One region of the Zhenhengia sp. genome, then DNA from elsewhere that is predicted to be linked to it. Evidence: riboswitches for the same ligand, from Rfam matches in the RefSeq annotation. Region 1 holds a riboswitch; the other holds the start of a gene.

What was found. Region 1 has a riboswitch for lysine ahead of ACLTBU_RS11430 (aspartate-semialdehyde dehydrogenase). Riboswitches for the same ligand answer to the same signal wherever they lie in the genome.
Region 2: linked by a shared signal. The riboswitch ahead of ACLTBU_RS06770 (Na+/H+ antiporter NhaC family protein) and the one ahead of ACLTBU_RS11430 (aspartate-semialdehyde dehydrogenase) in region 1 are both predicted to bind lysine.

What each region holds. Positions count from the first base shown of each region.
Region 1 covers NZ_JBKVCH010000009.1:152,782-157,214, forward strand. The annotation lists gene dapA (4-hydroxy-tetrahydrodipicolinate synthase) at 1-464, opposite strand, end outside; gene ACLTBU_RS11430 (aspartate-semialdehyde dehydrogenase) at 486-1,484, opposite strand; lysine riboswitch at 1,589-1,771, opposite strand; gene ACLTBU_RS11435 (small, acid-soluble spore protein, alpha/beta type) at 2,008-2,208, shown strand; gene ACLTBU_RS11440 (beta-L-arabinofuranosidase domain-containing protein) at 2,485-4,433, shown strand, end outside.
Region 2 covers NZ_JBKVCH010000004.1:243,661-248,093, forward strand. The annotation lists gene ACLTBU_RS06760 (ArsR/SmtB family transcription factor) at 18-386, shown strand; gene ACLTBU_RS06765 (4Fe-4S binding protein) at 389-1,153, shown strand; gene ACLTBU_RS06770 (Na+/H+ antiporter NhaC family protein) at 1,305-2,852, opposite strand; lysine riboswitch at 2,986-3,162, opposite strand; gene ACLTBU_RS06775 (NAD(P)-dependent oxidoreductase) at 3,282-4,433, opposite strand, start outside.

The DNA.
Region 1 (4,433 bases):
AGTTTTGAAAGCTCATATACTGTTTGAGGAGTTATATTAAGACCTGTACGAGATGGTACATTATAAAGAATCATAGGAAGGTCAGTAGCCTCACCAATTGCTTTAAAGTGTTCGATAAGTCCTCTTTGAGTTGTTTTGTTGTAGTATGGTGTAACTTGAAGTGTAGCATCCACACCAAGTTCCTTAGCGCGTTTTGTAAGGGTGATACCATGATGTGTATCGTTGCTACCAGTACCAGCAATAACAGGTACGCGACCAGCAGTTTGTTCTACAGCTACTCTAATACATTCAAGGTGTTCTTCATCTGTCATAGTAGAAGCTTCGCCAGTTGTACCACAGATAATGATAGAATCTGTACCATTTTCTATTTGAAAATCAATTATTTCTCTAAGTTTATTAAAGTTAATACTTCCGTTTTCATTAAATGGTGTAACGATTGCTACACCTGCACCTTTAAAAATCATTTATCATCAGTCCTTTCACTTTTACATCATGTTTGCAATAATCCATTCAGCGATTTGTACGGCATTACTTGCAGCACCTTTACGAATATTATCAGCTACAACCCAGAGATTAATACCATGTTCAAGGCTTTCATCACGACGAATACGTCCAACAAAGACTTCATCATGACCTGTTGCATTAATAGCTAAAGGATAAATATTGTTAGCTAAATCATCTTGAACAATAATGCCTTCTGATGCAGATAGTCTGTTTATAAGTTCATCTATTTCAAATGGTTTATTAAGTTCTACGTTAATACTTTCACTATGGCTGTTAAATACAGGAACACGAACAGTTGTTGCTGTAATACGAAGTGTATCATCATGAAGGATTTTACGAGTTTCTTCAACCATTTTCATTTCTTCTTTTGTATAACCGTTTTCTAAGAAAACATCAATATGAGGTAAGCAGTTGTTTGCAATAGGATGAGGGAATTTTTTAGGGGCCTGGCCTTTAAGTCCTTCTTCAAGATCACTCCATCCACCCATACCAGCGCCTGATACAGCTTGGAATGTAGTATAAACTATTCTCTTAATACCATAGTATTCATGGAGAGGTTTAAGTGCAACAACAGCTTGTATGGTAGAGCAGTTCGGATTTGCAATAATACCTTGATGATTTCTAATATCTTCAGGATTTACTTCAGGCACAACAAGAGGAACATTAGGATCCATACGCCATGCAGAACTATTGTCAATAACAATACATCCGCTTTCTGCTGCAATAGGAGCGTATTTTAAGCTTGTGCCACCACCTGCTGAGAAAAGAGCAATATCGATTTGATAATCTTTAAAGCTGTTTTCATTAAGTTCAAGAACAGTGTATTCTTTACCATTAAAAGTAAGAGTAGAGCCTGCTGAACGAGCTGAAGCAAAAACATAAAAATTCTCAATAGGTAAATTCTTTTCTTCTAAAACCTTTAAAAATGTACGTCCTACCATGCCAGTTGCGCCTACAACCGCTAAATTAATTTTTTTCATAATGATGAGATCCTCCCTAACATTTTAAAATAAATAACAAAAGCCAGCTAATAGGTAGCTGGCTGTGAATACGATGATGTAAACTTCATTTACAAGAATCACTTAAACACAGTAGCACACCACCTATTGTATAGCAAAAGGTGACAGTTGTATAGCTATTCACTATACACCCAGGAATAAAGTGTACAAGCACATTACCCTTCGGCGATGCTTCCTTTTGAAAGTAGTCAACTTCTCTTGTAAGAATCCTAAATTCTACTCATAAGTATCGCGCCTCTACATGAATGATTAATGTTATTCAATTGTGTCTAATCATAACATGACGCATAACGGGTGTCAATATTACAAACAATTAAATACTATTTTAAATTATGAAAAGATTGATGATGCACATATTATATGCTAGAAAACTAAAAAAATGCATAAAAGCTGAAAAAGTAGGGTGAGGGTGTATATTTTTAAGATAAATTATCCATACTGTAGAACATGAATACAAAAAAAGGAAGGTAATTCTATGAAAAACATGGATAGCACTAAAGAGAAATTATTTGATGCTTTATCACCAGACCAAAAGATGAAGCTTGAAATTGCAGAGGAATTAGGTCTTTTAGATAAAGTGCAAGAAGGTGGATGGAAGAGCCTTACACCTAAAGAAACAGGGCGTATTGGTGGTCTTATGACTAAAAAGAAAAGAGAATTAAAAAATAAAGAAAATAATGCATAGGATTTAAAGAAAGGGCTCTGTAAGTAAAGCTTCTTGTAAGTTATCATGCTAAAACATAACGTACAAGAAGCTTATTTTATTATGTATAGCATAATAATTATTAAGATATACAAGAGAAAATAAAAAAACACAATAAAATAATAAAATAACCCCTTTTTATCAGTATGCATCTAAAAATTTAAAAAAAAACTAAACATTTTCACAAGAAAATGAATGGAGAGAATCCATGCATATTGATATGATTTAGGTATTAAATAAAGATAGGGGGAGTGAGTGATGAAAAAAATGAAGGCTATTAACACTAAACACACATTGTTGGTGACAATAGTTACAGCAGGAATAGTCATTAGTTTAGCTCCAATGACTCAAGCATCTTCAGAGAAAGCAGTAGATAATAACTTAATTCTACATTATGATTTTAAGTCATTGCAATCTGGAACGATTGCGAATGATGTGAGTAACAATGGAAAGGCAGGAGTTGTACGTCCAACAGGATCCCAAGTAGAAACGGAACAAGTCACTATATATGGGCAAGATTATACTGCTTTTGTCATGCAAGGAGGAAGCCCTAGCGCTACAAATACTTATATAGAGATGCCAAGCGGTATACTAAATGGCTTAGAGGATGTAACAATTAGTTGTTGGACATATGCTGAGGAACTAACAAGTTATCAGAGAATATGGGATATTGGTAGCGGTACGACTTCTTATATGTATCTATTAGCAAACGGATATAATGAGGGGCATACAGGCTATACTAGTGCCCTTACAAATACTGGTTGGTCAGGTGAAAAAGGGCCCGAAAAAGGAGAGAACATTGATATTGGACGTTGGATCTATACAACGGTTACATTTGATGGATCTGAAAAGAGTATGTCTTTATATGAAGACGGAAAATTAATTGATACGATTGCTACAGATACTGATCTTTCTGCCCTACAAAACAGTACTCAAAATTATATCGGTTATGGTCAATTTGGTAATGACATTTTTGAAGGTAAAATTGCTGATTTTAAAATTTATAATTACTCCATGAGTCAAGAGGAAGTTTTAGAACAAGTAGAAATACCAGATAAAGAACAAGTTGAGAGAGATAAAGACTCATTAACACTTGGGGATATTTCAGCTGTAACAGAAGACTTAGTGCTGCCTACAACTGGAGAAATGGGTACTTCTATTACATGGGAAACAAGTGATGCAATTACTGTATCCTCATTAGGTAAAGTAACAAGGCCAAAGGCCGGAAAGGCAGATAAGACAGTTACTTTAACTGCAACTATACAATCTGGAGGAGAAATAGCCACTAAAACATTTGAGGTAAAAGTAAAGGCTCATCTAACAGATAGGCAAATTGTAGAGAAGGATGGAGATACAATTACTCTTGGTAATTTGAATGTTGTAACGAAAGATCTTCAATTACCTACAAAAGGCGTATTAGGTTCTAGTATTTCATGGGAAAGCTCTGAACCTCATATTATCTCTGATAATGGAAAAGTAACAAGGCCAATTGATAATTACAAATTAGTTACATTAACAGCGAAAATGAGTTATGGATTAGCAGCTCTTGAAAAGGAATTTATTGCAAATGTATATCCAGTTTATGAAAAATTAGATATTGTTGAAGTAGCAGATGTAAAAGTTAACACTTCTTTGGGAATCTTACCAACTTTACCTCATAGAATAAAGGTAAATTATGAAGATAATACTATAGGACTTGAAAAAGTAGTATGGCAGGCAGATTTAACTACTGAAGATTTCTTAAAGACTGGAGTTAAGCAAATTAAAGGAAACATTGTAGATTCTTCAGTGAGTGTAGTTGCAAACGTGGTTATTACAGATAAAACAGCCCAAACACCTATTAAAGTTGCATCTGGATTTGATCTTTCTAATATCTCTCTAGATGGCAATGATACCATCTTTTCTCAGAATATGGAGCGTGCTTTAGAATATCTAAATCTGATGGATGCAGATAGAATGCTCTATAATTTTAGAACTGCCTTTGGGCAAGATACAAAAGGTGTAGAACCATTAACGGGATGGGAAGAACCAACAGGATTATTACGTGGACATTCTACAGGACATTTTATGTCAGCACTGGCACATGCTTATGCATCAACAGGAGATGAAGTATATAAAGAAAAAATGGACTATATGATCACAGAAATGCGAAAATTACAATTATTATCTAAGGGTAGTCCAGAAGACTTTAAGACATCTTGTACACC
Region 2 (4,433 bases), on a different contig from region 1:
CATTATAGGAGCTCCATATGCATAAAACAGACTTTGAAAAACAACGTATATTATTCCAAGAAAAATTTATCAAATGCCAACCTGCACTTTCAGCTATAGGAGATGAAACTAGACAGCTTATTATTAAAACTTTAATTGAGCACTGTGGCGAAGGTGGCATTCGTGTTGGTGAAATACAAAAGAGTACAAATATCTCTCGTACAACAGTTTCACATCATCTAAAAATTTTAATGAATGCTGGCATTATTAATGTCCATCAATGTGGCACAATGAACTTTTACTTTCTTGACCCCAAAAGTAGTAGCTTAAAACTAGTCACTGAATTTTGGAAAGAAGCAGAGCAAATAGCTCAACTATGCCCTATAACAAAAAAGGAGGCAACTTAAGCATGAATCTTTATCAAATTTATTTCAGCCCTACAGGCGGCACAAAAAAAGTTGCAGATATTATGAGTAAAACATGGAATTGTCCTAAGATAGAAATCGATTTATCTAACCCAGATATAGATTTTTCCCAGTTTACCTTCTCTACTGATGATCTTTGTATTGTATCTGTTCCTTGCTTTGGTGGACGTGTTCCAGCTGTATCTTTATCTCGCATTAATCAGATGACAGGTGGAAATGCACAGACCATTATAGTAGTAACTTACGGTAATCGTGCCTATGAAGATACCTTAATTGAACTTACAAATACTTTAAAAGCCAGAAGCTTCCACTGTATTGCTGCAATTGCTGCTGTTACAGAACACTCTATTATGCATCAATTTGGTGAAGGACGACCAAATGCTGATGATGAGAGCGAACTCATTAGATTTACAGATAGAATTAGAAAAAAGCTTGAGCAAAACTGTAATTTAAAAGAAATTCAAGTCCCTGGTAATACTTCATATAGAGTCTATAAAGGACTTCCTTTAAAACCGAAAGCAAATAAAAAATGTAGCAAATGTGGATTATGTGCTACAAACTGTCCTACTCAAGCTATTTCTAAAGCTAATCCCTCATCCATCAATAAATCTAAATGTATTTCCTGTATGCGCTGTACTTCTCTTTGCCCACAGCACGCTCGTAATCTTAATAAATTAGCCTTATTGATTGCATCAAAGAAGATGCAAAAAGTATGTGCTACTCCTAAGTCAAATGAACTTTTCCTTTAGATAGCTAGGTGTAGTGGTTGATACGCTCTCCTCTTCTAATCTACTATCATAGTCTTATCAATACATATTTTTTGTAGCAATAAAAAAGAGAGCCTAAGCTCTCTTTTTCATTTATATCCTTATATAAGTATTAAATTCTACTCTATTTATTTTACCCTTGGTGTTTTTTACTTATTTTATTTAATACAACAAGTGTACCTAGTAATAATACAATTGAGCTACCAAGTGTAATCCATACATTGGCTGTAACACCAGCAATAAGATAACCTATGAAACAACATCCTGCTACTACTAAAGTATATGGAATCTGTGAGGATACGTGATCAATGTGATTACATCCTGCTCCAGTGGATGAAAGAATAGTTGTATCTGAAATCGGTGAACAGTGATCTCCAAATACTGCTCCAGCGAGTGTTGCTGCAAGTGTTGCCGTGAGAAGCTCTGGTGCTACTGCTGCACAAATCATTGTTACAATTGGAATAAGGATTCCAAATGTTCCCCAAGATGTTCCCATCGCGAAAGCAAGTCCACCTGCTACAAGGAATACAATAGCTGGTATAATTGCTGGTGGCATATTAGATGCTGCTACTAAACCACCTACAAATTCTCCTGTATTTAAAAGTTCCCTACATACACCACTGATTGTCCATGCTAGTGTTAGAATAATGAAGGCACCTACCATTGATTTTACACCAATGCCTATACCATCCATAAATTCTTTAAATGTAATAACTTTACGTGGTACAAAAAGAAGGAATGCTACGATAAGTGCACCAAATCCTGCAAGTGCAAGAGCACTACCTGCATCTGTATTTCCAAAGCCTTCTGCTATGGTCATCCCCCCTTCAAAGTATCCACCTACATAAAGCATAGAAAATACTGCAAAGATAATAAGAGCAAGAATAGGAATAATTAAATCATATACTTTCCCTTTAGAAGAAATTTTCACTCTAGAAAGCTCATCCTCTTCGCCTTCTGAAGCTGCCATCCCTTTATGCTCCTTACCTTCTCTAGCTGCTTTTTCAAATTTGGCCATTGGGCCAAACTCAATATTTGTTACACAAAGTACAATAACCATAATTAAAGTTAAAATAGCATAAAGGTTATATGGGATAGTTGCCATGAAAGTTTCCATCCCATTAAGAGGTACCCCGTTTACATCTAATCCACTCATTTGTGAAACAACTGAAGCTGCCCATGATGAAATCGGTGCTATAATACAAATTGGTGCTGCTGTAGCATCAATAATATAAGCAAGTTTAGCTCTTGAAATTTGATGTTTATCTGCTACCGGTCTCATAACTGTACCAATTGTTAAACAGTTAAAATAGTCATCTATAAAGATCAGGCCACCTAATAATGCTGTACCAAATTGTGCGCCTCTTTTTGATTTAATTTTATTTCCTGCCCAATCTCCATAAGCTTTGGAACCACCTGCCATTGTAATAACAGCAACAAGTGCACCTAAGAATCCTAAGAATAAAATGATTGATGCATTAGCCCCTAATTTCTCAGCCATTAATGTAAAAGTTACATCTACAGCCTTAACTATACCACCACCAGTATTAAAAGCATAAATAAGTGTTCCTGATAAAATTCCTACGATTAATGAAGAAATAACCTCTTTTGTCATTAACGCTAACGCGATCGCTATAATTGGTGGTAAAATTGATAACCACCCAATATCAATTGCCTCCATATTTATCTCCCTTCAATTTCTTGTAATGTATTTAATTCAAATAAAAAAGTCTTGAGCAAATCACTCAAGACTTTTTTATCTCCGATTAGTAAATACCCAAACACTGGTTATTACTCTCATTTAACAAATAGACTTTCGTGATAGCTCCCCACAAATTAAATTTGTGACAGTGTTATGTATCTTCTACATAACCCCAACGTTATAGTATTAAAGCATTAACTATACGCTTCGGCGACTTCTCCTTTTTGTTTGCTTCAACGTGCTTAACTCCACAAACATACTCTTAGATATCGCAACCTCTATCTACTTTTTATTTAATTGTTATTTCTTTTCATACTATATACTATAAAATTAATCTTGTAAAGTACAATTTTTACATAAACTCGTATAATATGACATTTTTTTGCTAGTACTATCTTCTATTTAAGCTTATTTACCTTTATTTTTTATGTATGTTTCAATACTTTCAGCAACCACCTTTGAATGTGCTACTGCTTCTACAACAGTTCTTGCCCCAAGAACAACATCACCTGATGCAAATACACCTTCTCTTGTTGTATGCCCTGTTTCATCTGCTTTTAATAAGCCTATTGTATTTGTCTCTAGCCCTCTAGTATTCATAACAATATTATTTTTAGGAGACTGACTTACAGCTACTATGATTGAATCACATTCATATAACTTTTCTGTTCCTTCAAGATAAGTTAATGTTTCCACTCCATTTTCATCAATTTCACTCTTTGTATCTACATAAATAATGCCTTCATCTATTAATTCAACCGGCTGCTTAAGATACTCAAATTGTACACCATCTTTAATGGCTCCATCTCTTTCAGCCTTTGTACAAGTCATTGTTTCAGGTACACTTCTATAAATGATATGAACTTCATCTGCACCATTTCTCTTTGCTGTTCTTGCTGCATCCATAGCAACATCTCCTGCACCTATTACACAAACTTTACGCCCAAGATCATAGACATGAGGTGCTTTTAAATAGTCAATTGCATAATGAACATGTCCTAGTGTCTCTCCTTTAATATCTAGCGTTCTAGGATTCCATACACCTGTCCCTATGAAAATAGCTTCATAGCCATCATTAAAAAGTTTCTCTAAGGTTACAACAGGTCCTATTACAATATTGGGACGTATCTTAACACCTAATTCTTTAAGCTTTTTCTCATATTTATCTATCAAACTATTTGATAATCTATATTCAGGAATGCCGTATCTAAGTACGCCACCTATTTTTTCATGTGCCTCAAATATTGTCACTTTATAACCTTTAAGTGCTAATATAAAGGCTATTGTAATACCTGCTGGCCCTCCACCTATAATTGCAACTCTTTCCTTTTCTTTCTTCGGAACTTCAAATTGAACATGGTCTAAGTAATAATTTGAAACATACTCTTCTATACTGCAAAATTCTACAGGATCATCTTTAATCCCTCTTATACAGTTTCCTACACATTGACTCTCATGTGGACATACAATGGCACAGACAACAGACAGTGGATTATTCTCAAATAATATTTTCCCTGCTTCTATAAGCTTTTGCTCTTTAAATAATTGAATAACTTCTGG